Regions from separate parts of the Shinella sp. 838 genome, predicted to be linked through region 3. Evidence: riboswitches for the same ligand, from Rfam matches in the RefSeq annotation. Region 3 holds a riboswitch; each other region holds the start of a gene.
What was found. A riboswitch is a leader RNA that binds a small molecule or an ion and turns the genes downstream of it on or off. The one in region 3 is predicted to bind thiamine pyrophosphate.
Positions count from the first base shown of each region.

Region 1: linked by a shared signal. The riboswitch ahead of thiD (bifunctional hydroxymethylpyrimidine kinase/phosphomethylpyrimidine kinase) and the one ahead of thiC (phosphomethylpyrimidine synthase ThiC) in region 3 are both predicted to bind thiamine pyrophosphate.
Region 2: linked by a shared signal. The riboswitch ahead of thiB (thiamine ABC transporter substrate binding subunit) and the one ahead of thiC (phosphomethylpyrimidine synthase ThiC) in region 3 are both predicted to bind thiamine pyrophosphate.

Region 1 is NZ_JARSBQ010000003.1:185,272-195,027, reverse strand. It holds gene coaBC (bifunctional phosphopantothenoylcysteine decarboxylase/phosphopantothenate--cysteine ligase CoaBC) at 1-184, shown strand, start outside; gene P9A16_RS12495 (class II glutamine amidotransferase) at 177-998, opposite strand; gene P9A16_RS12490 (pirin family protein) at 1,274-2,185, shown strand; gene P9A16_RS12485 (GFA family protein) at 2,241-2,645, shown strand; gene P9A16_RS12480 (helix-turn-helix transcriptional regulator) at 2,649-3,443, shown strand; gene P9A16_RS12475 (LysE family translocator) at 3,529-4,146, shown strand; gene thiD (bifunctional hydroxymethylpyrimidine kinase/phosphomethylpyrimidine kinase) at 4,173-4,976, opposite strand; TPP riboswitch at 5,018-5,114, opposite strand; gene P9A16_RS12465 (peptide chain release factor 3) at 5,250-6,830, opposite strand; gene dut (dUTP diphosphatase) at 6,924-7,397, shown strand; gene P9A16_RS12455 (GNAT family N-acetyltransferase) at 7,402-8,289, shown strand; gene P9A16_RS12450 (LysE family translocator) at 8,290-8,922, opposite strand; gene P9A16_RS12445 (LysE family translocator) at 9,129-9,746, shown strand.
Region 2 is NZ_JARSBQ010000008.1:51,494-61,249, reverse strand. It holds gene P9A16_RS21975 (Lrp/AsnC family transcriptional regulator) at 1-378, shown strand, start outside; gene P9A16_RS21970 (NAD(P)/FAD-dependent oxidoreductase) at 607-1,860, opposite strand; gene P9A16_RS21965 (GntR family transcriptional regulator) at 1,937-2,590, opposite strand; gene P9A16_RS21960 (glutamine synthetase family protein) at 2,768-4,117, shown strand; gene P9A16_RS21955 (NAD(P)/FAD-dependent oxidoreductase) at 4,117-5,424, shown strand; TPP riboswitch at 5,516-5,631, shown strand; gene thiB (thiamine ABC transporter substrate binding subunit) at 5,670-6,677, shown strand; gene thiP (thiamine/thiamine pyrophosphate ABC transporter permease) at 6,682-8,304, shown strand; gene thiQ (thiamine ABC transporter ATP-binding protein) at 8,297-9,016, shown strand; gene P9A16_RS21935 (M48 family metalloprotease) at 9,249-9,756, shown strand, end outside.
Region 3 is NZ_JARSBQ010000001.1:140,124-149,879, reverse strand. It holds gene P9A16_RS00705 (ABC transporter substrate-binding protein) at 1-872, shown strand, start outside; gene P9A16_RS00700 (branched-chain amino acid ABC transporter permease) at 934-1,854, shown strand; gene P9A16_RS00695 (branched-chain amino acid ABC transporter permease) at 1,858-2,832, shown strand; partial or broken gene P9A16_RS35765 (ABC transporter ATP-binding protein) at 2,897-3,343, shown strand; gene P9A16_RS35760 (hypothetical protein) at 3,317-3,574, shown strand; gene P9A16_RS00685 (ABC transporter ATP-binding protein) at 3,571-4,257, shown strand; gene P9A16_RS00680 (alpha/beta hydrolase) at 4,272-5,102, shown strand; gene P9A16_RS00675 (YqaA family protein) at 5,107-5,544, shown strand; gene P9A16_RS00670 (sigma-70 family RNA polymerase sigma factor) at 5,598-6,143, shown strand; gene P9A16_RS00665 (anti-sigma factor family protein) at 6,130-6,903, shown strand; gene P9A16_RS00660 (Bax inhibitor-1/YccA family protein) at 6,935-7,651, shown strand; TPP riboswitch at 7,787-7,903, shown strand; gene thiC (phosphomethylpyrimidine synthase ThiC) at 7,997-9,756, shown strand, end outside.

The DNA.
Region 1 (9,756 bases), on a different contig from region 3:
GTTGCAAAAGAAGGGCGCCGACCTCATCGTCGCCAACGACGTCTCGCCGGAAACGGGCATCATGGGCGGCACGCGCAACAGCGTGAAGCTGATCACCGCCGGCGGCGTCGAGCAATGGCCGGATCTTTCGAAGGACGACGTCGCCGGTCGCCTTGCCGGCTGGATTGCCGAACGGCTTACTTGACGAGGGCGAGACGCCCTTCCATCGCCTGTGCCGGCCGGCCGGCGGGAGAGAAGATGCGCACGTCGACGCCGTTTTCGCCGAGCACGACGGCGCTGCCATCGGGGATTTCCACCCAGGCTTCCGTATCGTCGTTCAGCGGCTCGGAGACCAGGCAATAGCCGCCCGTCGCACCCATTGGCGCGGCGTAGAGCGTCGGCGCGGCGTAGTCCGTCGCATACCGCACCGCATAGAGCTGGTCGCCATCGGTGAAGGCGGCGGTGAAGCGCACGAGCACGCGGCGCTCCAGATGGGCGGCGAGCCGCTCGACGAAGGCGATCGTCTCGGCCATCGCGCCGAGCGGGTCGCGGGCAAGGCCGAACTGCAGGGCGAGCAGGAAGAGCAGCTCGGAATCCGTCGAGCCGGTGCGGGCCATGTAGAGGTCGTTGTCGAGCATGGTTTCGAGCGGCCGGCGCAGGTGCTCGAAGTCGGCGATCTGGCCATTGTGCATGAAGGACCAGATGCCGTTGACGAAGGGATGGCAATTGTCGCGCCGCGTTCCGCCGCCGGTTGCGGCACGCACATGGGCAAGGAACAGCGGCGAGCGCACCTGGCTGGCAATGCTGCGCAGGTTGCAATCCGACCAGGCGGGCAGGATGTCGCGGTAGCGGCCGGGCTCCGCGCGCTCGCCATACCAGGCGATGCCGAAACCGTCGCCATTGGTCGCCGTCTTGGCACGGGTGGCGCAGTGGGATTGCTCGATCAGCGAATGGGCAGGCGAGGACACCAGTTCCTCAAGGAAAAGCGGCTCTCCACGATAGGCTGCCCAACGGCACATGACGCTACTCTCGCTTTCGAAGACCGGCACGAACCGGTGATGGACTCGACGCATTAACCATGGCACTGCCCGGATTTTCAACGCAAATGGGTAAAATTGCGTTAACGAATGTAAACGGGCCGAAACCATGCGTGTCATTATGATGACAGCAGCAAAGGGCGCAGTTCCGGCGGAACATGCGTTTTGTGAACGGTCCGTTTCCCGGGCGCCGGATTTCGTGAACAATGACCGGGGCGTATAAGGGCTGCAAGCAACCCGACCGAAAGGACCTCCCGATGTCCATACGCCCCGTCAAGCACGAAAGCATCGCCCAGCCGACCATGGAAGGCGCCGGCGTCAAGCTGCACCGCGTCTTCGGGTTCGGAGACCCCTCGATGACCGATCCCTTCCTGATGATGGACGATTTCCGCAACGACAACCCTGCGGACTACATCCGCGGCTTCCCCTGGCATCCCCATCGCGGCATCGAGACCATAACCTATGTGCTGGCCGGCACCGTGGAACACGGCGACAGCCTCGGCAACAACGGCGTCATGGGTGCCGGCGACGTGCAGTGGATGACCGCTGGCAGCGGCATCCTGCATCAGGAAATGCCGCGCGGCGACTTTGCCGGCAAGATGCACGGTTTCCAGCTGTGGGCCAACCTGCCCTCCTCGCTGAAAATGACCGCGCCGCGCTACCAGGACATCAAGTCCGCCGACATCCCCGTCGTCGTCGATGACGACGGCACGGCGGTGCGTATCATCAGCGGCAGCTTCTGGGGCCGGAGCGGGCCGGTTGACGGCATCGCCGCCGAACCGGTCTATCTTGACGTTTCCGTACCGCCGGGCAAGCGCAAGGTGCTGCCCGTCGACACCTACCGCTCCGCCTTCGCCTATATCTTCGCCGGTTCGGGCACCTTCCGCGATGCCTCCAAGCCGTTCGGCGTGAAGGTGGAGAAGGAGTACCAGGGCGAGGAGCTGAACATTCGCGATCTCTCCGGCAACCGCACGCTCGTGGTCTTCGACACGGGCGACGAGGTGACGGTTCAGGCTGGCGAGAAGGGCATCCGCTTCCTGCTCGTTACCGGCAAGCCGATCCAGGAGCCCGTCGCTTGGCATGGTCCGATCGTGATGAACACGCGCGAGGAGCTGCAGCAGGCGATGCGCGAACTGCAGAACGGCACCTTCATCAAGCCGGCGCATTGACGCGCGGCCGCGAAACCCTATCCTTCCGCCCTGTCCCGCGGCGGAAGGATAGACCATGCGGATCGACGGCCAATGCCATTGCGGCTTCGTCACCTACGAAGCCGAGATCGACCCCGAGGCGGTCTCCATCTGTCATTGCACGGATTGCCAGCGGCTGACCGGCTCGCCCTACCGCGTCACCGCGAGCCTTCCGAAGGACGCCCTGCGCCTCACCGGCAATCCGCCGAAACTCTACACGAAGACGGCCGAGAACGGCCGCAAGCGCCTGCAGTATTTCTGCCCCGAATGCGGTTCGCCCCTGTTCACGACAGGCACGGACACCGATGCTGCAACGTGGGGCATCCGCTGGGGCAGCATCAACCAGCGCGCCGCGCTTTCCCCGAAAAGCCAGATCTGGTGCCGCTCGGCCCTCGACTGGTTCGGAGAAGCGACGGCGCTTCCCGGCGTCGCGACGGATTGAACCATGGCGACGGAGCGTTTCCAGATCGTGCGAACGGGCCTCGACGGTATCGAGGCGGTCTTTGCCGACAGCCGGCATACCTTCGCGCGCCATACGCACGAGACCTACGGCATCGGCCTCATCGAACGCGGCGCGCAGAAATCGGCGAGCGGGCGCGGGCTGGTGGAGGCAGCGGCCGGCAACACGATTACCGTCAATCCGGGCGAGGTGCACGACGGCGCGCCAATCGGCGGCGCCGCGCGTGCCTGGCACATGCTCTACCTGCAGCCCGCGCTCGTCCAAGCGGCCGCCGAAGATATTTTCGAAGGGCGACCGCGCGAGGAATTCTACGCGCCGGTGCTGGAGGACGGGCGCATTGCGGGCCTGGTTTCGAGGCTGCTCACCCTGCTTCTCGACGCAAGCGCCGGCGCGCTCGGCCGCGAAGAACAGCTTCTCCTGCTGCTTGCCGCCGTGCTGCGCGAACAGGCGCCGCGGCAGGACGGTCCCGCGGCGATCGGCCGTGCCCGTGACCGGCTCGACGGCGATCCGGCCTCGGCCGTGACGCTGGAAAACCTTGCCAGCGAGTGTGGGCTCGGCCGCTTCCGGCTGGTGCGCGATTTTGCCCGCCTCACCGGCCTGACACCGCATGCCTACCTGCTCCAGCGCCGCACCGAGCTTGCCCGGCGGCTGATTGCTTCCGGCACGCCGCTCGCCGAGGCAGCGATTGCGTCCGGCTTTGCCGACCAGAGCCACATGACGCGCAATTTCACCCGCCGCTACGGCTACACACCCGGCACCTATCTCGCCGCCCGCGCCTGAACGGCCTGCATCCCGCAATTTCGTTCAAGACCCGCGCCGCCCTTCCGGTATTCCCTGCCGTCTTTCAAGCCGCATGGAACCAGACATGACTTCCGAATTCCTCATTACCTCGCTCGTCGTCATCCTTTTGCCCGGCACCGGCGTGATCTATACGCTGGCGCTCGGCATCAGCGGCGGGTTCCGCGCTGCTGTTCTGGCCGCCTTCGGCTGCACGCTCGGCATCATCCCGCATATCCTCGCCAGCGTCGTTGGCCTCGCCGCCGTGCTGCATGCCAGTGCGCTCGCCTTCGAGGTGCTGCGCTATATCGGCGTCGCCTATCTCCTGTTCATCGCCTGGAGCCTGCTGAAGGACAGCAATGCGCTGGATGTCGGGCCGGAGCAGGCACCGGTCGGCGGCGCGGCAAGGATCGTGCGCAAGGGCATCTTCACCAACATCTTCAATCCGAAGCTCTCGCTGTTCTTTCTCGCCTTCCTGCCGCAGTTCATCCCGGCGGGCACTTCCGGCGATGCCACCGGACAGATGCTCTTCCTCGGCGGCATCTTCATGGCGCTCACCTTCCTTGTCTTCGTCGGCTATGGAGCGCTTGCCGCCGGCCTGCGCCGGCAGGTGCTGAGCCGGCCGGCGGTCATCGTCTGGATGCAGCGCAGCTTCGCCGCCGCCCTCGGCCTCATGGGCCTCAGGCTTGCACTCGCCGACCGGTAACGGCCTGAGCGGGCTGCCGACCGGTCCTAAAGAGCGTGAAAATGATGCAGCGGGCCGTGGCCGGAGCCGACGGTCAGCGCATCCGACATGCGCACGGCACCGGCGATGAAGCGCTTGGCCGCCGCCACGGCATCGGGGAGCGCCAGTCCCTTGCCGAGTTCGGCTGCGATTGCGCTCGACAGGGAACAACCGGTGCCATGCGTGTTGCGTGTCAGCACCCGCACACCCTCGAACCAGTGCAGCCGGTCTGGCGTCGCGAGCACGTCGGGGCTCTCGCTGCCCGGCAGATGACCGCCCTTCAGCAGCACCGCCTTCGGCCCGAAGCCAAGCAGCCGCCTTGCCTGGTCCTCCATACCAGCCCGGTCCACGGCCTCCGCCTCGCCCAGGAGGGCAGCCGCCTCCGGCAGATTCGGCGTCAGCACGCTTGCGCGCGGCAGCAGCTGGCGCGTCAGTGCGGCGACGGCCTCCTGCGCCAGGAGCGAAGCCCCGCCCTTGGCGACCATGACCGGGTCGAGCACGATGGGCACATCACGATGCGGCGAGAGGGCAGCGGCCACGGCTTCGGCGATCTCTGCCGAGGCGATCATGCCGATCTTCACCGCATCCACCCGGATATCGGCGAAAACCGCGGCGATCTGCGCCGCCACGAAGCCGGGCGGCACCAGATGCACGCCGGAAACGCCTTGCGTATTCTGCGCCGTCAGGGCCGTCAGGGCCGCCATACCGTAAGCACCGCGCGCGGCAAACGTCTTGAGATCCGCCTGTATGCCCGCGCCGCCCGAGGGGTCGGAGCCCGCGATCGAGAGAATGTTTGCGATTGTGTCGGCCATCTCGCCTCCTTTCGGCAGGGGTGGCCTCGGGGTGGCTGCGATGCGGCACCCGTTCGACTCCCTCCGCCGGCATGATCCGGTTCAGGTTCAAAGGGTGCTTCTCAGCCCGCCTTCCGGCGGACGCCCCTGTCTTAAACGAGTTTTCGCAAATGACGCGGCGCCTGTCACGCCGAAAGTGGCGTACAGGAGCGTTTGCCCCCGGCGCCATGCATCCTTCTCCCTGTCCGCAGGGAGAAGGCGGCCGATGGATTCGCAGGCAGGTAACCCGCCCAATCAGGCCTTTGTGACGTGGTATTCCTTGATGGCAACCATCTTGATTGCCGGATACCGCTCTGCCTCGTAGCGCAGCGAGAAGGCATCCTGCGCCAGGAAGACCGGGTCGCCGTCAAGGTCGCGGGCGATATCGCCGCGGCGCTGGGTGACGAACTTGTCCAGCTCCGCTGCGCTGTCCGAGGAAATCCAGCGGCAGACGGAAAAGCGTGACATTTCGAAGGAGACCGGCAGGCCATATTCCGCCGAAAGCCGCTCCTTCAACACGTCGAGCTGCAGCGCACCGACGACGCCGACGATGGCGGGCGAGCCGTCTTCCGGCGAGAAGAGCTGCACGACGCCCTCCTCCGCCATCTGCTGGAGCGCCTCCTTCAGCTTCTTGGCTTTCATCGCGTCTTCCAGCCGCACGCGACGCAGAATTTCCGGCGCGAAGTTCGGCACGCCTTCGAAGACCAGCGCCTCGCCTTCCGTCAGCGTGTCGCCGATGCGCAGCGTGCCATGGTTGGGGATACCCACCACGTCGCCGGCATAGGCCGTATCGGCCAGCTGGCGCTGCGAGGCGAAGAAGAACTGCGGGGCGGAAAGGCCGATCGTCTTGCCCGTGCGGGCAAGGCGCACCTTCATGCCACGCTCCAGCATGCCGGAGCAGACGCGGGCAAAGGCGATGCGGTCGCGATGGTTCGGGTCCATGTTCGCCTGGATCTTGAAGACGAAGGCCGTCATCTTGTCTTCCGAGGCGTGGACCTTGCGCACATCCGCCACCTGATCGCGCGGCGGCGGCGCGAAGGCGCCGAGTGCGTTGATGAGGTCTCGCACGCCGAAATTCCGCAGCGCCGAGCCGAAGAAGACCGGCGTCATGTGCCCCTCAAGGAAGGCCTCCTGATCGTAGGGCCGGCAGGCCTCGCGGGCGAGTTCAAGCTCTTCGGTGAAGGCGGCCCGCTCGTTTTCCGGCAGGTTCTTCGCCACGACGGCCGGGTCGTCGATCTTCGTTGGCTGCACCTGCGTGTCCGAGCCGCGGAAGGTGCGCTCGGCCAGGTGATAGGAGCCGCAGAAGGTCTTCGAGCGGCCGACTGGCCAGGTGATGGGCGCGGTGTCGAGCGCCAGCTTCTCTTCCACCTCGTCGAGGATTTCGAAGGGGTCGCGGCTCTCGCGGTCCATCTTGTTGACGAAAGTGATGATCGGGATGTCGCGCAGGCGGCAGACCTCGAACAGCTTCAGCGTGCGCGGTTCGATGCCCTTGGCGGCGTCGATGACCATGACCGCCGCATCCACCGCCGTCAGCGTGCGATAGGTGTCGTCGGCGAAGTCCTCGTGGCCGGGCGTATCGAGAATGTTGAAGACGTTGCCGCCATATTCGAAGGTCATCACCGAGGTGACGACGGAGATGCCGCGTTCACGCTCGATCTTCATCCAGTCCGAACGGGTCTGGATGCGGTCCTTCTTCGCCTTCACTTCGCCGGCGAGCTGGATGGCACCGCCGAAAAGCAGGAGCTTTTCCGTGAGGGTGGTCTTACCGGCATCCGGGTGCGCGATGATCGCAAAGGTGCGGCGGCGGGAGACCGCCTCTGCAAGGGTTTCGGCCATTTTCTGCAATATCCTGTGAGTTGCCGCGGTCTTTACAGGCTCCGCCGGGAAGATGCAATTGACGGGGTGGGACTGCGGCCGGCTTATGGGCGGATGAACGCACACGCCTCCACCCAGTCCATGCTCAGCCTTCTCCGCCTGCCGCATGGCGCAGGCATAGAACTTCCCGCCTACGAGACCGGCGGCGCCGCCGGCATGGACCTGCGTGCCGCCGTGGCGCAAGACCAGCCGCTGACACTGCTGCCCGGCAAGCGCACCCTGGTGCCGACCGGCTTCGTCTTCGAAATCCCGTCCGGTTACGAGGGGCAAGTCCGCCCCCGCTCCGGCCTTGCCTTCAAGAACGGCGTCACCTGCCTCAACACGCCCGGCACCATCGACAGCGACTATCGCGGCGAGGTGAAGGTGCTGCTCGTCAATCTCGGCGATGAGCCTTTCGTCATCGAGCGCGGCATGCGCATCGCGCAGATGGTGATCGCCCCGGTCACGCAGGTCGCCGTGCGCGAGGCGGAGACGGCGAGCGAGACGACACGCGGAGCCGGCGGTTTCGGCTCCACTGGCGTACGCTAGGTCGATGCCCCACCGCGAAGACCTTTCCTTCCGTTCGGACTATTTCGGCGACAGCGCCGCCTGGCGGGCGCTCGCCGGTCTGCTTGAGGATGTCTTCGACATCGATGTGACGGTCATGGACCGGCTCGGCGGACCGGACCCGACCAGTATCCCCTTTGCCTGGTTCGACGGCGAAGGCTGCTGCATCGCAAATATCAGTGCCTTTTCCCTGCCGCTTGTCGTCAACGGCACCTTCGTGCGCGCCGCGGGCCTGCAATCGGGCGCCGTGCGGCCGGAATACCGTGGAAAGGGACTCTACCGCGACGTCATGGAAGCGGCGCTCCGGCACTGCGATGCGGAAGGGTTCGAGGCCGTCATGCTTCTGACCGATACGCCGGATCTCTACCGCCGCCATGGCTTTCGCGTGCTGGCGCAGCATCGTTTCGAAGGACCGGCGCCGACAGGCGGCCGGGCCGGGCCGCTTCGACGGCTCGATATCGGCAGCGAGGCCGATGTCACGCTGCTCGGCCGCCTGCTTGAGGGACGCCGACCGGTATCCGATCACTTTGCGCCGCTGCGGCAGAAGGAGATGTTCCTCTTCAATGCCGCGCTGATGCCAGACCTCAGGCTCGACCTGATGGAAGAGACCAATACCGCGATCGCCTGGCAGATGAGCGAGGATGGCGGCGTCGATCTCCTCGATGTCGTCGGCGCGCGCATTCCAAGCCTTGCGGACATCCTGGCGAGCCTGCACACCGCACCTGCCCGTGTCACCGTGCACTTTGCACCCGATCATCTGGGCTGGGCGGGCGCGGGTCTACCGGACGAAAACGACATGGTGCTCATGCTGCGCGGGTCGGATGGGCTTTCGCCGGAGCAACCTTTCGCGCTGCCGCCGATGGCCGAGTTCTGATCAGCGGCGCGCATCCATCGCCATGCGCAGCGCAAACCCCGCGAGCACGGTGCCCATGAGCCAGCGCTGCACCAGCATCCAGCGCGGACGAGCCGTGAAAAGGGCAGCAACGGAGCCGGCGGAAACAGCGATCAGTGCGTTGATGCTGATGCTGATGGCGACCTGCGTGCCGCCAAGGACCAGTGCCTGCAGGAAGACATCGCCCTTTGCCGGGTCGATGAACTGCGGCAGCAGCGAGATATAGAGCACCGCGACCTTCGGGTTCAGCAGGTTTGTCAAAAGGCCCATGAGAAAAAGCTTGCGGTTGCTGTCTCGCGGCAGCGCCTTCACCTCGAAGGCGGAGCGCCCGCCAGGACGTAGCGCTTGCCAGGCAAGCCAGGCCAGATAGAGCGCGCCGGCAAACCGCAGCGCATCATAGGCATAGGGCACCGCCATCAGAAGCGCGGTGATGCCAAGGGCTGCGGAGATGAGGTAGAACACGAAACCGAGCGCCACGCCGCCAAGCGAGACAAGACCGGCTGCCGGCCCCTGACAGATCGAGCGGGAGATGAGATAGATCATGTTCGGGCCCGGCGTCAGCACCATGCCGAGCGCGATGAGGGCAAAGGCGGCAAGGCTGGTGACGTCGGGCATCCACGATCCTCCATGGCGGGAACAAGACATATCGCGCGTTTCCAGCCCGCCGCAAGTGCCCATCTCCCCCGACGCCATGGAGGCGTGAAAGGTGTGCAGCGCAGTTTTCCAAAGCCCGGTTTTCCGTTCCGTCTAGAGCGCTACAAAACCGCTTCGCTCCTGGGCTGGAAGTGCGCTAGAAGAACAGGATCCTTCGGAGTTCCGTCATGACCGTCGCTGTCCTGCTTGCCTATTGTGGCGCCTTGTTCATCGCTGCCATCATTCCCGGTCCCGGCATCACGGCGATCGTCGCGCGGGCGCTCGGCTCGGGGTTCCGGCCCACTTTCTTCATGGGGCTCGGCCTCATCCTCGGCGACATGATCTATCTGACGGCGGTCATCCTGGGCCTTGCCTTCATCGCCCAGACCTTCACCACGACCTTCATGCTGATCAAGATCGCAGGCGCGCTCTATCTCGGCTATATCGCCTGGAAGCTCTGGACGAGCGGCCTCATCCCGCAGGATATCGAGGCGCGGACCTCGAGCAGCATGACGATGTCGTTCCTCTCGGGTCTCTTCGTGACGCTCGGCAACCCGAAGACCATGCTCTTCTATGTCGCGCTGGTGCCGACGCTGATCGATCTTGAGGCGATCGGCCTTGAAGACTACGGCATGCTGCTTGCCGCGACCTTCGTGGTGCTGCTCGTCGTGCTGGTGCCCTATATCGCCCTTGCCTCGCGCGCGAGGCTTCTCCTGAAGCAGCCGAAGGCGCTGCAGCGGATGAACCGGATCGCCGCCGGCATTCTCGCCGGAACCGCCGCTTACATCGCAACCCGCGCGGCGTGAAGGTTCATCC
Region 2 (9,756 bases), on a different contig from region 3:
CGCGAACAGACAGCCACGATCGCCCGCAAACTGGGTCTATCACGCACGACCGTGCAGGCAAAAATCGACCGGCTGGAGCGGGACGGCGTGATCGCCGGCTATGGCGTCAAGCTTTCGGACGCCTATGAGAGCGGCATGGTGAAGGCGCATGTACTGATCACCATCGCGCCGAAGACGCTGGCGCGCATCACCACGGAACTGCACGCCATCTCGGCCGTACGCACCCTACATTCGGTAAGCGGCAGTTTCGACCTGATTGCCGTGGTCGAGGCAACGTCGATCGCCGAACTCGATCACCTGATCGACCGCATCGGCGCTATCGACGGCGTGGAACGCACACTGTCGTCGATCATCCTGTCGACGCGGATCAGGCGATAGGATGCCACATCGGACCAGGCGACCCCAACCAAGGCTCTCCACCTCTCCGCGGTCATCGTCGGCCTTGAGCCGAGGATCCATGCCACAAACTCAAGCTACGCCGTAATGCGTGGATCCTCGGGTCGAGCCCGAGGATGACGAAGGAGGGCGGGGTGACGGGCTGTGGCAGATCAAGGGCGGGTGCGCCGCCTCAGCGCCGCACTGCGGCGGATCCGTCGTGCAACCGCCTCAGGCGATGAACCGCTCCGGTCGGTAAGGCCCGATATTGATGACCGTGCGCTCGCCCAGCATCTTTTCCGCCAGCACACGGCCGGTGATCGGGCCCAGCGTCATGCCGTGATGGGCATGGCCGAAGGCGAACCAGAGGCCGGAATGGCGCGGCGCCTTGCCGATGATCGGCATCATGTCCGGCGTGCAAGGCCGGGCGCCCATCCAGGGCTCCTCGTCGCGCCGCTCGGCGAGCGGGAAGAATTCGCGCGCCACCTTTTCCGCCCTGCGAAGCTGTACCGGTGTCTTGCGCGTGTCGCGCTTGGCGAATTCGGCACCGGTCGTCAGGCGGATGCCACGTTGCATCGGCGCGAGGAAATAGCCGCGTTCAGCATCGAGCACCCAATTGTTGAGCTTCGCACCGTCTTCCGTGCCGTAGTGCATGTGATAGCCGCGTTTCATCGCCAGCGGGAAGCGATAGCCGAGCTTGCGCGTCACCGTATCGGCCCAGGGACCCAGCGCGACGACGACCTCTTTGCCTTCCAGCGGTCCCTCCGGCGTGGCGATGCGCCAGCCCTCGCCTTCAAGGACATGTTCGATGGTCGCCGCATCACCCGACTTCAGCGCGCCGCCGAGCGACTGGAAATAAGCAAGGTAGCGTTTCAGCAGGCTCTGCGGGTCGAGGATCGACCAGGGATCGGTCCAGCGCAGGCCGCCGGTGAGCTCCACGCGAATGGAGGGCTCGGCCTCGGCGACCTCCCGGGTCGTCAGCTTCTGGTGGTTGACACCGAAATTGGCGGAGAGTTTTTCCGCATCCACATAGGCCTTGTCACGTTCCTTCTCGGTGCGAAACACCTTCATCCAGCCGTCCTTGCGGATGAGGTCTTCAGCGCCCGAGGCCGCGATGAGGTCGGCATGCTCGGAAATCGAGTTCTCGATCAACGGTGCATAGAGATGGGCGATGCTCTGGTGCTGGCGAAAACCGGAATGCCACCAGTAGCGGGCAAGGAACGGGATGATGCCGGGGATTGCCGAGGGATGGTAGTGCGCGTCGATCGTGTTGTTCAACGCATAACGGAAGAGCGCACCGAAATCGTGCGGGAAACCGTAAGGGAAAACACCCTCGCGCTGGATGAGGCCGGCATTGCCGTAAGAGGTCTCTTCCGCAGCCCCGCGCCGGTCGACGAGCACCACCGACTTGCCGCGCCGTGCCAGATGAATCGCGGTCGAAATACCCACAACACCCGCGCCGAGAACGATGACATCCGTCTTCATATGCCTGCCCCAAGGATCTTTCGTTTGCACATCAATGCATGCGTGCCCCGGCAAGACAAGGCACCCGCAGCGCCGGCTACTGGCCTGCCAGCCGCAACAGGTTCTCGATCGCCGCCCGCTCGAAACCGCCGATGCCCTCGGAAATATCGGCCTTGATCGCCGCCGCCACTGCATCCTCATCGCGCTTGCGCAGCGCCTCGATGGCCTCCTGGTGGCGATCGACGAAGTAGAGCTGGGCGACATGTTCCATGGCGATACCGAGGAAGGGGCCGAGCTGGAGCCAGATGCTCTCCACCATCGGCATGATCACCTGCTCGGGATTGGCGGTGTAGAGCGTGCGATGGAATTCCTGGTTCAGGAGCAGGGCGTTCGCATTGTCTTTGCGCCCGATCGCCTCATCCTGCGCCTTGTCGATCTCTTCCAGCCGGTCGATCCGGCGCTCGGTGATATGCGGTACCGCCCTGCGCGCGGCGTGCTGCTCCAGCACGGAACGCAGCGAGACGAGCTCGCTGAACCGGTCCGCCGTCATGCGCGGCACCATGATGCGCCTGTTGTCGAGCACGCGCAGCGCCCCTTCGGACGAAAGGCGGCGCAGCGCCTCGCGCACCGGCGTCGGGCTACTCTCCATCGCTTCGGCAATGCCGCGGATCGTCAACGATTCCCCCGGCCGGATCGAGCCGACCATAATCGCCTGGCGCAGGCGCCGATGCGCATATTCATGCGTCGTCATCCCATCCGGCCGGTCCAGCGGCTCAAGCGCCAAATTGCCCAATCCATCCCTCCACGAAAGGCTGCAGATGCTACCCTATGCTTTGTGACAGGTTCTAGCAGCTTGACCCCCGACAAGAAAGTGTGCATATTTTGAAAATGTGATCACAAAAATAATTATGTGATACGGAAGGGAACCATGACTCCGAACGATGATGCCAATTGGCTGATCAATGCCGACGGCGTGGAGAGCATCCAGGCCGTGGTCTGCGACCTGAACGGCATCCTGCGCGGCAAGCGCGTGCCCGTCGGGCAGGCGGAAAAGGTGCTGAAGGGCGGCATTCGCATGCCGCTGTCCATCGTGGGCGTGGACGTGTGGGGTGAGGACATCGTCGGCTCAAGCCATGTCTTCGCCTCGGGCGACATGGACGGCATCTGCGCCGCAACCGGTCGTGGCGCGCTCCCCGTCAGCTGGACGTTGAAGCCGTCGGCCGTCGTGCCGCTCTGGCTGTTCAAGGAGGACGGCACACCGTTCCTTGCCGACCCGCGCCAGGCACTCGCCAATATCGTGCGCCAGTACCACGAACTCGGCCTGCGCCCCGTCGTCGCCTCGGAAATGGAATTCTACCTGATCGACGCCGAGCCTGACCATGCACAGCCGCCGATCTCGCCCTATACCGGCAAGCGGCTCGACTCCGACGCCATCCTCTCCATCGACGAGCTCGACGATTTCGGCCAGTTCTTTTCCGACGTCTATGCGGAATGCGAACGGCAGAATGTGCCGGCGGATTCGGCCGTCGCCGAAAACGGTATCGGCCAGTTCGAAATCAACCTGATGCATTCCGACGACCCGTTGAAGGCCGCCGACGACGCGCTGTTCTTCAAGCGCATCATCAAGGGCGTCGCGCGCAAGCATGGTTTTGCCGCCACCTTCATGGCAAAGCCCTACGGCATGCGCTCCGGCAGCGGCATGCACATGCATTTCAGCCTGATCGACGAGGACGGCAACAACGTCTTCGACAACGACACGCCCGAGGGCTCCGACATCATGAAACATGCCGTCGCGGGCCTGACGCGCGGCATGGCGGAATCGACGCTGCTCTTCGCGCCGCATTTCAACTCCTACCGCCGCCTGCGCCCGGATACGCATGCCCCCACCTCCGTTTCGTGGGGCTACGAGAACCGCACCGCCGCCATCCGCATTCCCGGCGGCAGCAACAAGGCGCGCCGCATCGAGCACCGCGTCGCCGGCGCCGATGCCAACCCCTATCTCGTCATGGCCGGCATTCTCGGCGCCGCCCTTGTCGGCATCCGCAACAAGTGGGAGCCGCCGGCACCGGTCTCGGGCCGGGCCTATCTCTCGCAGCTGCCGCGCATCCCCTCGGAATGGGGCTCTGCCGTCACCGCCTTCGAGAACGGCTCGATCGTCTCGGAGATCTTCGACACGGATCTCCGCTCCATGCTGATCGCCTGCAAGCGGCAGGAAATCGCCGGTTTTGCCGAACAGGTGACCGACTTCGAATTCAGCGCCTACCTGGAAATCGTCTGATGGCCAATACCCAGTCCTATGCCGGCAACGGCGCCTATCCCGACAGCTACTACGCCGCCTCCCGCAACATCATCCGCACGCCGAAGGTGCTGGAAGGCGCTGTCACCGCCGACGTCGCCGTGCTCGGCGCCGGCTATTCCGGCCTCTCCACCGCCATCCACCTTGCCGAAAAGGGCTACAAGGTCGTGATGGTCGAGGGCGCCGGCATCGGCTGGGGCGCCTCGGGCCGCAACGGCGGCCAGATCGTCAATGGCCTCAACGCCAGCCTCGACACGATCAAGCGCCGCTACGGCGACCAGGCCGGCGCCTTCGTCGGCGGCCTGGTGCAGGAAGGCGGCAAGATCATCCGCCGCATCGTCTCGCAATACGATATCGATTGCGACATGAAGACCGGCAATATCTATGCCGCCTATACACCCGCCCACATGAAGGACCTCGAGCACAAGAAGGCCCTTTGGAAGAGCTACGGCATGGACGACCACCAGATGCTCGACAAGGCGGCGATCAGCAAGCTGGTCAACACCGACGCCTATATCGGCGGCATGCTGGACACGACCGGCGGCCACATGCACCCGCTCAACCTCACCCTCGGCGAGGCCAAGGCGCTCGAATCGCTCGGCGGCGTGATCTACGAACAGTCGCCCGTCACCCACGTCGAACACGAGGCGGAAAAGCCGGTCATTCACACGGCGAAGGGCAGCGTCACCGCCAAGGTCGCCGTACTTTGCGGCAATGCCTATCTCGGCCATGTCGTGCCGAAGCTGGTTTCGCGCGTCATGCCCGTCTCCACCCAGATGGTCGCCACCGAGCCGCTCGGCGCCGAGCGCGCCGATGCGCTGATCCCGAGCGACATGTGCGTCGAGGACGTCCGCTACATCCTCGACTACTTCCGCCTCTCCGCCGACAAGCGCATGATTTTCGGCGGCGGCACCGTCTATGGCGGCACCGATCCGGCGGACGTGCGCGCAAAAATCCGCCCAAACCTCGAAAAGGTCTTCCCCTCGCTGAAGGGTGTAAAAATCGACTACGCCTGGAGCGGCAACTTCGCCCTCTCCTTCTCGCGCGTGCCGCAGATGGGCAAGATCGGCAAGAACACCTATTTTGCCCACGGCTACAGCGGCCACGGCGTCACCGGCTCGCACCTTTTCGGCCGCATCCTCTCGGAAGCGGTCGATGGCGATCTCTCGCGCTTCAGCCAGTTCGAAAAGCTGCCCTGGATTCCCTTCCCGGGTGGGCGCATGTTCCGTGCGCAATATTCCACCATCGGCTCCTGGTGGTATCAGTTCAAGGACGCCTTCGGCCTTTAAGGCCCGACACATTTCAGAACGGCAGGGCCGGCGCTTGCGCCGGCCTTTTGCTTGCCCCTTGCGTACTGTCACAAGCGGGATTATGCCTTGCCTTGCTCTAACGGGGTGCCAGCGGGTTTTTTTGATCCACTGGCTGAGAGGCGGTCTCGCCAACCCGAAGAACCTGATCCGGCTCGTACCGGCGGAGGGATTAGACGGCACATCCTGCGCCCTACTCCCGTTTTGTGAACAACAAGGAGGCGCGGATGCGCAAGACACTTTTCTCCACCATCGCGGCACTGGCCGTTTCCCTCGCCCTTCCCGCGCTCGCGCAGGAAAAGACGCTGACCGTCTACACCTATGAGAGCTTCGTCGCCGAATGGGGCCCCGGCCCCAAGGTCAAGGAAGCCTTCGAGAAGACCTGCGGCTGCACGGTCGAATGGGTCGGCGTCGCCGATGGCGTGGAACTTCTGACGCGCCTGAAGCTCGAAGGCGAAAGCACCAAGGCCGACCTCGTTCTCGGCCTCGACACCAACCTCATCACCGAGGCCAAGGCGACTGGCCTCTTCGAGGCGCATGGCCTTTCGCCGGCGGACCTCACCGTGCCGGGCGGCTTCTCCGACGACACATTCCTGCCCTACGACTACGGCCATTTCGCCGTCGTCTATGACAGCGAGACGCTGAAGACCCCGCCGACGAGCCTCAAGGACCTCGTCGAAGGCGACCCGTCGCAAAAAATCGTCATCGAGGACCCGCGCACGTCGACGCCCGGCCTCGGCCTGCTGCTCTGGGTGAAGTCGGTTTATGGCGACAAGGCGGGCGAGGCCTGGGGCAAACTCAAGGATCGCGTGCTGACCGTCACGCCCGGCTGGTCGGAAGCCTATGGCCTCTTCACCAAGAGCGAGGCGCCGATGGTGCTGTCCTACACGACCTCGCCGGCCTACCACGTCATCGCGGAGAAGACCGAGCGCTACAAGGCCGCCGCCTTCTCCGAAGGCCATTACGTGCAGATCGAAGTCGCCGGTCTGACGCACACCGCTGACGACAAGGATCTGGCCCGCCAGTTCCTGACCTTCATGACCGGCCCGGATTTCCAGTCGATCATTCCGGAAACCAACTGGATGATGCCGGCCGCCAAGACGAAGGACCCGCTGCCTGCCGCCTTCGACGCGCTGGTGAAGCCGGAAAAGACCTTCCTGATGTCGTCGGACGAGGTTGCAGCCAACCGCAAGGCCTGGATCGACGAATGGCTCGCGGCGATGAGCGCCAAGTAACGTGATCTTCGCCCGCACCGAGCGGCGGACATTGCGCGTCGCCGGGGGCCTCGCCCTCGGCACCGTGCTGGTCTTCGTCGGTGCGGCGACCGCCGTGCTTCTCGCCCATGCCGGCCCCGGCTCCGGCGCGCCGCTCCTCGATGCCTATATCGGGCGCGTCGCGCAGTTCACTCTGCTGCAGGCGACACTCTCCACACTCCTGTCCGTCCTGCTCGCCATTCCGGTCGCCCGGGCGCTCGCCCGACAGCGGGATTTTTCCGGCCGCGTCTGGATCATTCGGCTGTCCGTCGTGCCGCTCGGCCTGCCGGCGCTGGTCGCCGCACTCGGCGTCATCGAGGTCTGGGGCCGGCAGGGCGTCGTCAACGATCTGCTCGGGCTCGCCGGGCTGCAGAACCCGGTCAGCGTCTACGGGCTTGCCGGCATCCTGATCGCCCATGTCTTCTTCAACCTGCCGCTCGCCGCACGCTTCCTGCTGGCGGCCCTCGAGCGCATTCCGGCCGAATACTGGCTGACCTCCGCCAATCTCGGCATGGGCAGCGGCGCAGTGTTCCGGCTTATCGAATGGCCCGTCATCCGGCGGGTCCTGCCGGGTATCGCCGGACTCGTCTTCATGCTCTGCGCAACGAGCTTCACCATCGCGCTGACGCTCGGCGGCGGGCCGGCTGCAACGACGATCGAGGTGGCGATCTACCAGGCGCTGCGCTTCGATTTCGACCCCGAACGCGCCGTCCTGCTCGCCTTCCTGCAAATCCTCGTCACGGCAAGCCTGCTCTGGCTGATCTCGCTGTTCGGCAAGCCACCCGAAGAGGGCATGACGACAGGCCGCGCCATCCGCCGTTTCGACGGCCGCCGGCACCGCCTTCCCGATGGCCTGGTCATCCTCCTCTTCACCCTCTTCACCGCAGCGCCTCTCGTCGCCACCCTCGTCTCAGGCCTTTCCGCCGATCTCGGCCGGCTGGCGCTCGATCCGCTGCTGCACCGGGCGCTCGTCACCAGCCTTGCAGTTTCCTTCGCCTCGGCCTGCCTCAGCCTTTCGATCGCACTGCCCATCGTGCTCGTGCCACGGCTGGCTGAGACGGGCAAGGTCGACCTCGCCACACGGCTGATGGCTCGTGCCCTGCCTGCGGTCGGTTCGCTGATCCTGCTCGTGCCGCCGATCGTCGTCGCTACGGGCTGGTTCCTCGTGCTGAGAACCTTCGGCGAGACCGGGCGCTTCGCCCCTGCCGTCGTCACCGTGCTCAACGCGCTGATGGCGCTGCCCTTCGTCGTGCGCGTGCTGGAGCCGGCCTACCGCACCCATCTCATCCGCACCGCTCGCCTCGCCCTCAGCCTCGGCGTCACCGGAATGCATCGCCTGCGATGGATTGACCTGCCCGCCCTCAGGAAACCGCTGCTCACCGCCTTTGCCTTCGCCATGGCGCTGTCGCTCGGCGATCTCGGTGCCGTCGCCATCTTCGGTGCGGAAGGGTTCACCACTCTGCCGTGGCTGCTCTACTCCCGCATGGCGAGCTATCGCACCGCGGATGCCGCCGGCATCGCCCTGCTGCTCGGCGCAATATGCCTTCTCCTGACGCTGCCCTCGACCGCGGCGGAGCGCCCGACTGAAAGACCAAGCGCCGATGCCTGACCTTGCCATCCACCTCACAGATGTCGCCGTGCACTTCGAGGAAAAGCGGCTGTCCTTCGACTGCGCCATTCCAGCCGGTGCCGCGGTCGCAGTCGTCGGCCCCTCGGGCGCGGGAAAATCGACGCTGTTCAACGTTATCGCCGGCTTCCAGGCGCCGGCTTCAGGCGATGTCCGGCTGCTCGGCGAAACCATGGCAGAACGGGATCCCGCGGAACGGCCGGTCTCGATCATCTTCCAGGACAACAATCTTTTCGCGCACCTGACGGTTGCCGACAATGTCGGCCTCGGTATCGATCCAGCGCTGCGGCTGGATGCGGCGGCGCGAGAGAGCGTGTTCGCCGCGCTCGCGCGCGTCGGCCTCGACGGCTATGAGCGGCGCCTGCCGGGCTCGCTTTCGGGCGGCGAGCGGCAGCGCGTGGCGCTGGCCCGCGCCCTCGTACGGCGCCGGCCGATCCTGCTGCTCGACGAACCGTTCGCCGCGCTCGATCCGGCCATGCGGGCGGAGATGGCGAAACTTCTGACGGAGCTGCGCAACGAGACGAAGAGCACGATGCTCTTCATCACCCACCAGCCGGAAGACATCCGCCGGCTGGCGGACCGGGTCATGTTCCTGGAGGCAGGCACAATCCTTCTCCAGGAGCCGGTCGTCGATTTCCTTTCTCGACGGGAGCCACCAGCCGTTGCAAAATTCCTCGGCCATTCCGCGCTTTAGCGGAACACCCGGATTGGCGCCCCGGCGACACGCCACAATTTGGACGCCCCCCTGTGTCACCGGAGCCACAAGGGAAGCGTTTGTCGAATCGGGAGTTGCCGGCCGGGTATGGTGCGTCTATCTCATCCATTCGAGGACCCGGTTCGGGCTGTGGGCAAGAGATATGGCGAGAGCAACGCAGGAAGCTGCAACGGTACGCGGACGCGGGGTTTTGAGACCCCTTGCGGCGCTGATGCTCGCCGGCACGCTGCTTGCCGGCTGCCAGTCCATCATCGAACAGACCTATGAACCGACGATCTCGCCCTCGTCCAACCCGCAGATCGTCGACGAGGTGCAGAAGAACGACCCGCGCGCCCAGATGGGCGCCCGCGAGCACCCGCGCATCGTCGCCAGCTACGGCGGCGAATACAAGGACGCCAAGACCGAGCGGCTCGTCGCGCGCATTGCCGGCGCGCTGACGCTCGTTTCGGAAAACCCGAACCAGTCCTATCGTATCACCATCCTGAATTCGCCCGCGATCAACGCCTTCGCGCTGCCGGGCGGCTATCTCTACGTCACCCGCGGCCTGCTGGCGCTTGCCAACGACGCCTCGGAAGTCGCGGCCGTGCTCTCGCATGAAATGGCGCACGTCACCGCCAACCACGGCATCGAGCGGCAGAAGAAGGAAGAGGCCGAGGTCATCGCCAGCCGCGTCGTGGCCGAGGTGCTCTCCAGCAACATCGCCGGCAAGCAGGCCCTGG
Region 3 (9,756 bases):
TGATGACCGGCATCATCTGGTCGAACCTCGCCATGGCCGTGGTACCGAACACGGTGGCACAGGACGTCATCTACCTCTCGCCCAATGCCGGCCCGTCGGCGCTCGCCGGTGCGAACTGCCACCCCAACTATTTCAACGTCGCCTACCAGAACGACAATTTCCACGAGGCGATGGGCGAATACGACAACAAGGACTACAAGAAGACCTTCATCCTCGCTCCGAACTATCCGGCCGGCAAGGATGCGCTGACCGGCTTCAAGCGCTATTACAAGGGCGAGCTCGCCGGCGAGGTCTACACCCAGGTCGGCCAGACGGACTATGCCGCCGAGATCGCGGAAATTCGCGCTTCCGGCGCCGATTCGGTCTACTTCTTCCTGCCCGGCGGCATGGGCATCGCCTTCATGAAGCAATATGCCCAGTCGGGCGTCACCATTCCCGTCACCGGGCCCGGCTTCTCCTTCAGCCAGGACGTGCTGCCGGCGATCGGCGATGCCGCACTCGGCGTGAAGAACTCTGGCACCTGGGCGAAAGACCTCGACAACCCCGCCAACAAAGCCTTCGTCGAGGCGTTCCAGAAGGAATACAACCGCCTGCCCTCGATCTATGCCGCGCAGAGCTGGGACACCGCCAACCTCATCCTCTCGGCCATCGGAAAGGCAAGCGTGAAGGACAAGGACGCCTTCCGCGCCGCGCTGAAGGCCGCGGACTTCGCTTCCGTGCGCGGAAAGTTCAAGTTCAACACGAACAACCATCCGATCCAGGACATCTATGTCACCGAGGTCGTGAAGGAAGGCGACGTCCTGACCAACAAGATCATCGCCACCGCCTTCACCGATCACGGCGACGCCTACGCCGACAAGTGCTCGATGTAATCCGCGACCGGACATCCGCCCCCGGGCGGATGTCCCCGCATGACCTTCCGGACCAGCCACCTTGTCCCTCGCCCTCCTCATCGAGCAGTTTCTGAACGGGCTCCAGCTCGGTGTCATGCTGTTCCTTATCGCCGCCGGCCTGACGCTGATCTTCGGCGTGATGGGGCTGATCAACCTTGCTCACGGCTCGCTGTACATGGTCGGCGCCTTCGCCTGCGCCGCGGTCGCGGCCGCGACGGGTTCCTTCTGGCTCGGCCTTGTCGCCAGCCTTGCCGCCGCCGCGGCCGCGGGGGCCTTGATGGAGGTTGTCATCATCCGCCGGCTCTATGCCCGCGACCATCTCGATCAGGTACTCGCCACCTTCGCGCTGATCCTCATCTTTTCCGAGGGCACGCGCTGGCTCTTCGGCTCGTTTCCGCTCTATCTCGACATCCCGCCTCTCTTGCAGGGTGCCGTGGCACTGCCGGGCGGCGGACAATATCCACTCTACCGCCTCGCCATCATCGGCGTGGGCGTCGGTGTCGCCATCGGTCTCTACCTCCTGATCGGTCGCACGCGTCTCGGCATGCGCATCCGCGCCGGCGAATCCGACCGCGAGATGATCGCCGCGCTCGGCATCGACATCCGCTCGCTCTATACGATCGTCTTCGCCTTCGGTGCAGCGCTTGCCGGCCTTGCCGGCGCACTGGTCGGCGCGCTGCAGTCAGTACAGGTCGGCATGGGCGAACCGGCGCTGATTCTCGCCTTCGTCGTCATCGTCATCGGCGGCATCGGCTCGATCAAGGGTGCGCTGATCGGCGCGGTCCTCGTCGGCCTCGTCGATACGATGGGCCGTTTCCTGCTGCCCAAGGCGCTCGCCCTGATGATGCCGGCGACGGAGGCCGGTCCCGTCGGCGCCGCACTCGCCTCCATGCTCATCTACATCGTCATGGCGCTGATCCTCGCCTTCCGGCCGAGCGGCCTCTTTTCTGCGAGGACCTGAGGCATGATTTCCCGCGAAACGACGATCAACATCCTCCTCGCCCTTCTGCTCCCGGCCGCCGCGCTGACAGCGCTGCTCCTGGGCGAAGCCTTCTACATCACGCTTGCCACCCGCATAGCGATCCTGGCGCTGGCAGCAGTCGGGCTCAACATCGCCCTCGGGCTCGGCGGCCTTGTCTCCTTCGGCCATGCCGCCTTCTTCGGCCTTGGCGGCTACGTTACAGGCGTGCTGGCCACCCATGCCTTCAACATGGAGCCCATCGCCTTCGGTCTGCCGGGCACGACCTCCATGCCCATCATCTGGCTTGTTGCGATCCTCCTTTGCGGCCTCGTGGCACTGCCGATCGGCCTCATCAGCCTGCGCACGTCGGGCGTCTATTTCATCATGATCACGCTCGCCTTCGCGCAGATGATCTACTATTTCGCGATCTCCTGGCCGGCCTACGGCGGCGAAGACGGCCTGTCGCTCTCCATGCGCAACGGTTTTCCCGGCCTCAACACGGCAAAACCCTTCCCCTATTTCGTCGTGGTCTTCGTGCTCTTGCTTGCAGGGCTTTTTCTCTTCCACCGCCTGCAGGCCTCCCGCTTCGGCGCGGCGCTGGAGGCCGCACGACAGAACCCGGCAAGACTTGCCGCGACGGGCATCTCGCCCTTTACGATCCGCCTCGTCGCCTTCGTGCTCTCGGCCATGATCACCGGCCTTGCCGGGACGCTGTTTGCCGATCTCAACCGCTTCGTCAGCCCCTCCATGCTCTCCTGGCACATGTCGGGTGAACTGATCGTGCTGATCATCCTCGGCGGCAAAAGCCGCCTGTTCGGGCCGCTGGCCGGGGCGACGCTCTATGTCCTTTTCGAACATGTGCTGGGCGGCCTCACGGAGCGCTGGCAGCTCTTCCTCGGCCTCGTTCTCCTCGCCGTCGTCTTCTTCGCACGCGGCGGATTGATCGGCCTCCTGGCCGGGAGGCCTCGCCATGGTTGAACCGGTCCTCGAAATCAGGAACCTCGAAAAGTCCTTTGGCGCATTGAAAGCGACGAATGGCGCGAGCCTCGACCTTCGCCCGGGAGAAATCCACGCGCTGATCGGCCCGAACGGGGCGGGCAAGAGCACGCTGATCAACCAGATCTCCGGCGCGCTCGCACCCGATGCCGGCAGCATCCGCTTCCTCGGTACGGATGTCACTGCCCTCGATACGGCGCGGCGCGCCCGCATGGGCCTTGCCCGCACCTTCCAGATCTCCTCACTCGCGCAGGAGTTTTCCGCGCTTCGCAACGTCATGCTTGCGGCGCAGGCGCGGCAGGGAACGAGCCTGCGCTTCTTCCGCTCCGTGGCAAGCGACATCTCTCTCATCGAACCGGCAATGCGGATGCTGTCGCGCGTCGGACTGGCGGGCCGAGCAGGCGTGCCCGCTGCGGCGCTGTCCCACGGCGAACGCCGGCAGCTCGAAATCGCCGTGGCACTGGCCATGGAACCCAGGGCCTTCCTGCTCGACGAGCCGATGGCCGGCATGGGGCCGGAAGGCTCGAAAGCACTGACCAGCTTCCTCGACGGGTTGCGCCGGGAAGCACCGATCCTGCTGGTGGAACATGACATGGATGCCGTCTTCGCGCTCGCCGACCGTGTGTCCGTGCTGGTCTACGGCCGCATCATCGCGACAGGCAGCGTCAGCGAGATCCGCAACGACCCCGAGGTGCGCCGGGCCTATCTTGGGGAGCCCGCATGAGCCTGTTGATCCTTGAGGAGATCGAGACCTGCTACGGTGCCTCGCAGGCGCTGTTCGGCGTGTCGCTGTCCGTCCGAGAGGGCGAGGTCGTCGCACTGATGGGCCGCAACGGCATGGGCAAGACGACGACCATCCGCTCGATCCTCGGCCTGACGCCCGCTCGCGCCGGCCGCATCGCCTTCGACGGCAAGACCGTCACCGCACTCCTGCCGCACCGCATCGCCCGCCTCGGCGTCGGCCTGGTGCCGGAGGGGCGACGCTGCTTCGCCAACCTGACGGTCGAGGAAAACCTCCTCGCCTCCGCCCGGCGCGGTGCTTGGACACTGGCGAAGGTCATCGATCTCTTTCCCAGGCTCGGCGAGCGGCTTGGGCAATATGCCGACACCCTGTCCGGCGGCGAGCAGCAGATGCTGGCGATCGGCCGCGCCCTGATGACCAATCCAAAACTCCTTATCCTCGACGAGGCGACCGAGGGGCTGGCACCGGTGATCCGGCAGGATATCTGGGCGGCAATCCGACAGCTGAAGGCGGGGGGCCAGTCGATCCTCGTCGTCGACAAGACGCTCTCCGAGCTCCTGCCGCTCACCGACAGCTGCTGCGTGCTGGAGAAGGGCCGGACCGTGTTCTCCGGCCCGCCAACGACCTTTACCCGCGACCTGCAGGACCGCTATCTCGGCGTTTAAGAACGGAGGACGGCATGTTCGGCTACAGGATCACCGACTGGGACGACGCCTACGAGAATGGCGGCAACATTCCGGGCGGAACGCGCTGGCCTACCGCCTGGGTGGAGCCGGCGCAAAGGATGCGCGAAACGCTCCACAGCCTCGGCCGGGCAAGGCTCGATCTCGCCTATGGCGCGGGCGAGCGCAACCGCCTCGACCTTTTCCTGCCCGAGCGCGCGCCGCGCGGCCTCGTCGTCTACGTGCATGGCGGCTTCTGGCTGCGGCTCGACCGGAATTTCTGGTCGCACCTTGCCGCAGGCCCCCTCGCCCACGGCTATGCCGTCGCCATGCCCTCCTACACGCTCTGCCCGGACATCCGCATCCGCGGCATCGTGCGGGAGATCGCAGCGGCGATCGAAACGGCTGCAGGACTGGTGGCAGGTGACCTCCATCTGATCGGCCATTCGGCGGGCGGCCAGCTCGTCAGCCGCATGGTGTCGGAAGCCTCGCCGCTTTCCGTCGGAACGCTCGCTCGCATCCGCCACGTCCTCTCCCTCTCCGGCCTGCACGATCTGCGCCCGCTCATGCCTGCCGCCATGAACGAACGACTACAGATCGACGAAGCGGAGGCTATCGCCGAGAGCCCGGCCCTGCTGCGCCCCGTCGAAGGCACGCGGCTCACCTGCTGGGTCGGTGCCATGGAGCGCGCGGAATTCCTGCGCCAGAACGCCCTGCTTGCCAATGTCTGGACCGGCCTCGGCGCCACGACGGCGACGGTCGTCGAGCCGAACCGGCATCATTTCGACGTCGTCGACGGCCTTGCCGATCCCGGGCATCCCCTCACTCGAACCCTGCTGTCACCCTGATCCGATGAGCACGCTTGCCGCCTATGGCGGGCTTTTCCTCGCCGCACTCGTCGCCGCCACCATCCTGCCGGCCCAGTCGGAAGCGGTGCTCGGCGGCTTGCTGGCCACCGGCACCCATTCCCCTGTGCTGCTGATCCTCGTCGCCGGCATCGGCAACGTGCTGGGTTCCGTCGTCAACTGGCTTCTCGGGCGCGGCGTCGAGCGGTTTCGCGGCGCGCGGTGGTTTCCCGTCAGCGACAAAAGCCTTGACCGGGCCGGCCGATGGTATCGCAAATACGGCTGGTGGAGCCTGCTGCTAAGCTGGATGCCGATCATCGGCGATCCGCTGACGGTGGCGGCCGGCATCATGCGTGAACCGTTCCTGCGCTTCCTTGCCGTCGTTTCGATTGCCAAGTTCGGCCGCTATATCGTGCTTGCCGCTCTCGTGCTCCACTGGCTCTGAAATTTTTCTGGAGGGGATGGAATGGGCGTCGCCCGGCTTTCGTATATTGGGGTATGAACGGAAAGACACCCGGCTTCAACGTGATCGGACAGCTCGCAGCGCTGAGGCGCTATGCGCTCTCGCTCGTCCGTAATCCGGACGAGGCCGAGGACCTGGTGCACGATGCGCTGGTCAAGGCCTATGAGCGGCAGTCCACCTTCCGCACCGGCGCCAGCGTACGCAACTGGCTGATGTCGATCCTGCACAATGCGCATATCGACCGCCTGCGCCAGCGCCGCTCGCAGGAGCGCCGCCACGACGCCGCCGCGGAGCTGGCAGAGGTCTCCATCCCGGCAAACCAGGACCATTCGGTGCGCCTGACGCAGCTGCGCAACGCGTTCTTCGCCCTGCCGGAAGAACAGCGCGAAGCGTTGCACCTCGTCGCGATCGAGGAACTTTCCTACCAGGAAGCAGCCGAAACGCTCGGCATCCCGGTCGGCACGCTGATGTCGCGTGTCGCCCGCGCGCGCCAGCGGCTGCGCGCCTTCGAACAGAGCGGTAGCGCCGCTCCCGTCACGCATCTCAGAATCGTCGGAGGCACTGGCGATGACAAGCAATGACCCCATTCTCGAATCCGATCTCAACGCCTATGTCGACGAGCAGCTCGCCGTCGGCCGGCGCATCGAGGTCGAGGCCTATCTTTCGGAACGGCCGGAGGTCGCGGCGCAGATCATGAAGGATCTGCGCGTGCGCGACGAGCTGCGCCTGGCACTTGCCGACCACCGCACGGTGACCCGGCAGGAAACGCGCGAGGCCGCCCGGCTCCTGGAACGCGCGCTGTCGCGCCGCCGCATCTTCTCCGTCTTCCGCCGTGCTGCGGCCATCGCCCTCTTCGTGGCCGCCGGCTGGACGGCCCATGCCGTGCTCGGCCCCTTCGGCGCCACCGAGGTCGTGGCCTCCACGCCCCCGCCTGCCTTCGTGGAGGAGGCGGTGCGCGCGCACAAGACGACGCTGCTGCGCGATACCATGGCATCCCAGCCGGAAACCGAGACCTTCGATCCGGCCGAGATCCGCTCTGCAACCGCGATCGTGCTGCCGGACCTGCCGAAGGGTTGGGGCGTGATCGACACGCAGGTCTTCCCCTCGGCCTATGGTCCGAGCGTCGAACTGGTGCTGGAACCACGCAAGGGCGAGCGCCTGTCGCTCTTTGCGGTGCGCCCCGGCTCGTTCGGCGTGCAGCACGTCCTGCTCTTCCACGCCGACAATGCCCGTGCCGCCTACTGGCAGATCGGCGATGTCGCCTATGCGCTGGTTTCGGAAAGCCGCAAGGCCGACGACCTGGCGGAAACCGCGCGCGATCTTTCGCGCACGCTCTACTGATCAACCGCGTCCAAACCGAAGGAGTTATTCGATGGATCCCGTACAACAGCGATTTGGCTACGGCGCGCAGGCGCAGTCGGCCGCCCTCTTCGACGAGGGCCTGCGCCAGCACATGCTGCGTGTCTACAACTACATGGGCGCCGGCCTTGTGATCACCGGCCTCATCGCCTTCATCGTCGGCTCGACGCCGGCCCTCTACGTGCCGATCTTCTCCTCCCCGCTGAAGTGGGTGGTGATGCTGGCGCCGCTCGCCTTCGTCTTCTTTTTCTCGTTCAAGATCCAGACGATGTCGGCCAGCACCGCGCAGATGACCTTCTGGGCTTTCTGCGCCGTCATGGGCCTGTCGCTCGCCTCGGTGTTCCTCGTCTTCACCGGCACGAGCATCGCCCGCACCTTCTTCATCGCCGCCTCGATGTTCGGCGCGACGAGCCTCTATGGCTACGTGACGAAGCGTGACCTCGCGAAGTTCGGCTCGTTCCTGATCATGGGCCTTATCGGCGTCGTGATCGCCTCGGTCGTCAACATCTTCCTCGGTTCGAGCGCGCTGCAGTTCGCAATTTCCGTGATCGGCATCGTCGTCTTCGTCGGCCTCACCGCCTGGGACACGCAGAACATCAAGCAGCAGTATGCTGAAAACATCGACCAGGAATCGCAGCAGAAGATGGCCGTGTTCGGCGCGCTTTCGCTGTACCTGAACTTCGTCAACATCTTCCAGCTTCTGCTGAATTTCACTGGCGAGCGCGAATAGTTTTCGCAAATGATTCAAGAGGAAACGGCGGGGCAAAACCCCGCCGTTTTTTTGCTTCTTGCATCGCAATATGCGTAAGCAATTTCTTACGAATATTACCCGGTTGACAAATCAGCCGGCAGCGTCTTTGCTTAGAGCATTCACCAGGGGGGTCCCGACAAGGGGCTGAGATACTGCTGGCATTCGCAGCGCAGTGACCCGTTGAACCTGATCCAGTTCATACTGGCGTAGGGACGGTGCAAGCGCTGTAGAACCCGAAATCCGCAACCCGGATTCCGCCTACGCGTCCTTCCATCATTCCGGCTCTAGGACTGGGTCTCCAATCGCAAACTTGGAGCCTCACGAATGAATATTGCCGCCCAGAAGCTCACTCCCACCGTCACGACAGGCGCCCTGCCCGCCTCGCGAAAGATTCACATCGCCGGCGAGCAGCACCCGCAGATCCGCGTGCCGATGCGCGAGATCGCCCTGCACCCGACCTCCGGCGAACCGCCAGTCATCGTCTACGACGCCTCCGGCCCCTATACCGACCCCACCCATGTCGTCTCGATCGAAAGCGGCCTGCCGCGGCTCCGCGAGGCCTGGGTCGCCGCACGCGGCGATACCGAGGACTATGACGGCCGCCACATCCGTCCGGAGGACAACGGCTTTGCCACCGGGGAGCGGCTGACACCCGAATTTCCCGTGCGCAACCGGCCTCGCCGGGCGACAAACGGCAAGGCGGTGACGCAGCTCGCCTATGCCCGCGCCGGCATCATCACGCCGGAAATGGAATTCATCGCCATCCGCGAAAACCTCGGCCGCAAGGCCGCAAACCAAGCGCTTGTTCGCGACGGCGAGAGTTTCGGCGCCCACATCCCCGACTTCGTCACGCCGGAATTCGTCCGCCAGGAAGTCGCAAGCGGCCGGGCGATCATTCCCGCCAACATCAACCATCCAGAAGCCGAGCCGATGATCATCGGCCGGAACTTTCTGGTGAAGATCAACGCCAATATCGGCAATTCCGCCGTCACCTCCTCCATGGCGGAAGAGGTCGAGAAGATGGTCTGGGCGATCCGCTGGGGCGGCGATACGGTCATGGACCTCTCCACCGGCCGAAACATCCACAACATCCGCGAATGGATCATCCGCAATTCACCGGTCCCGATCGGCACCGTGCCGCTCTACCAGGCGCTGGAAAAGGTCAACGGCATTGCCGAGGACCTCACCTGGGAGGTTTTCCGCGACACACTGATCGAGCAGGCCGAACAGGGCGTCGATTATTTCACCATCCATGCCGGCGTGCGGCTCGCCTATATTCCGCTCACCGTCAACCGCGTCACCGGCATCGTCTCGCGTGGCGGCTCGATCATGGCCAAGTGGTGTCTCCATCACCACCGGGAAAGCTTCCTCTACGAACATTTCGAGGAAATCTGCGACATCTGCCGCGCCTATGACGTCTCCTTCTCGCTCGGTGACGGCCTGCGCCCCGGCTCGATCGCTGACGCCAACGACGCCGCGCAGTTCGCCGAACTCGAAACGCTCGGCGAGCTGACGCAGATCGCCTGGGCAAAGGACTGCCAGGTCATGATCGAAGGCCCCGGCCATGTGCCGATGCACAAGATCAAGGAGAACATGGACAAGCAACTGAAGGTCTGTGGCGAGGCGCCCTTCTACACGCTCGGGCCGCTGACGACCGACATCGCCCCCGGCTACGACCACATCACCTCGGGCATCGGTGCGGCGATGATCGGCTGGTTCGGCACCGCCATGCTCTGCTACGTCACGCCGAAGGAACATCTCGGCCTACCGGACCGCGACGACGTGAAGGTCGGCGTCATCACCTACAAGATCGCCGCCCACGCCGCCGATCTCGCCAAGGGCCATCCGGCGGCGAAGATCCGCGACGACGCGCTGTCGCGTGCCCGTTTCGAGTTCCGTTGGGAGGACCAGTTCAACCTCTCGCTCGACCCGGAAACCGCCCGCGCCTTCCACGACGAGACGCTGCCGAAGGAGGCACACAAGGTGGCGCATTTCTGCTCCATGTGCGGCCCGAAATTCTGCTCCATGCGCATCTCGCACGATATCCGTGCCGAGGCGCAGAAGGAGGGGCTGGAGGCCATGGC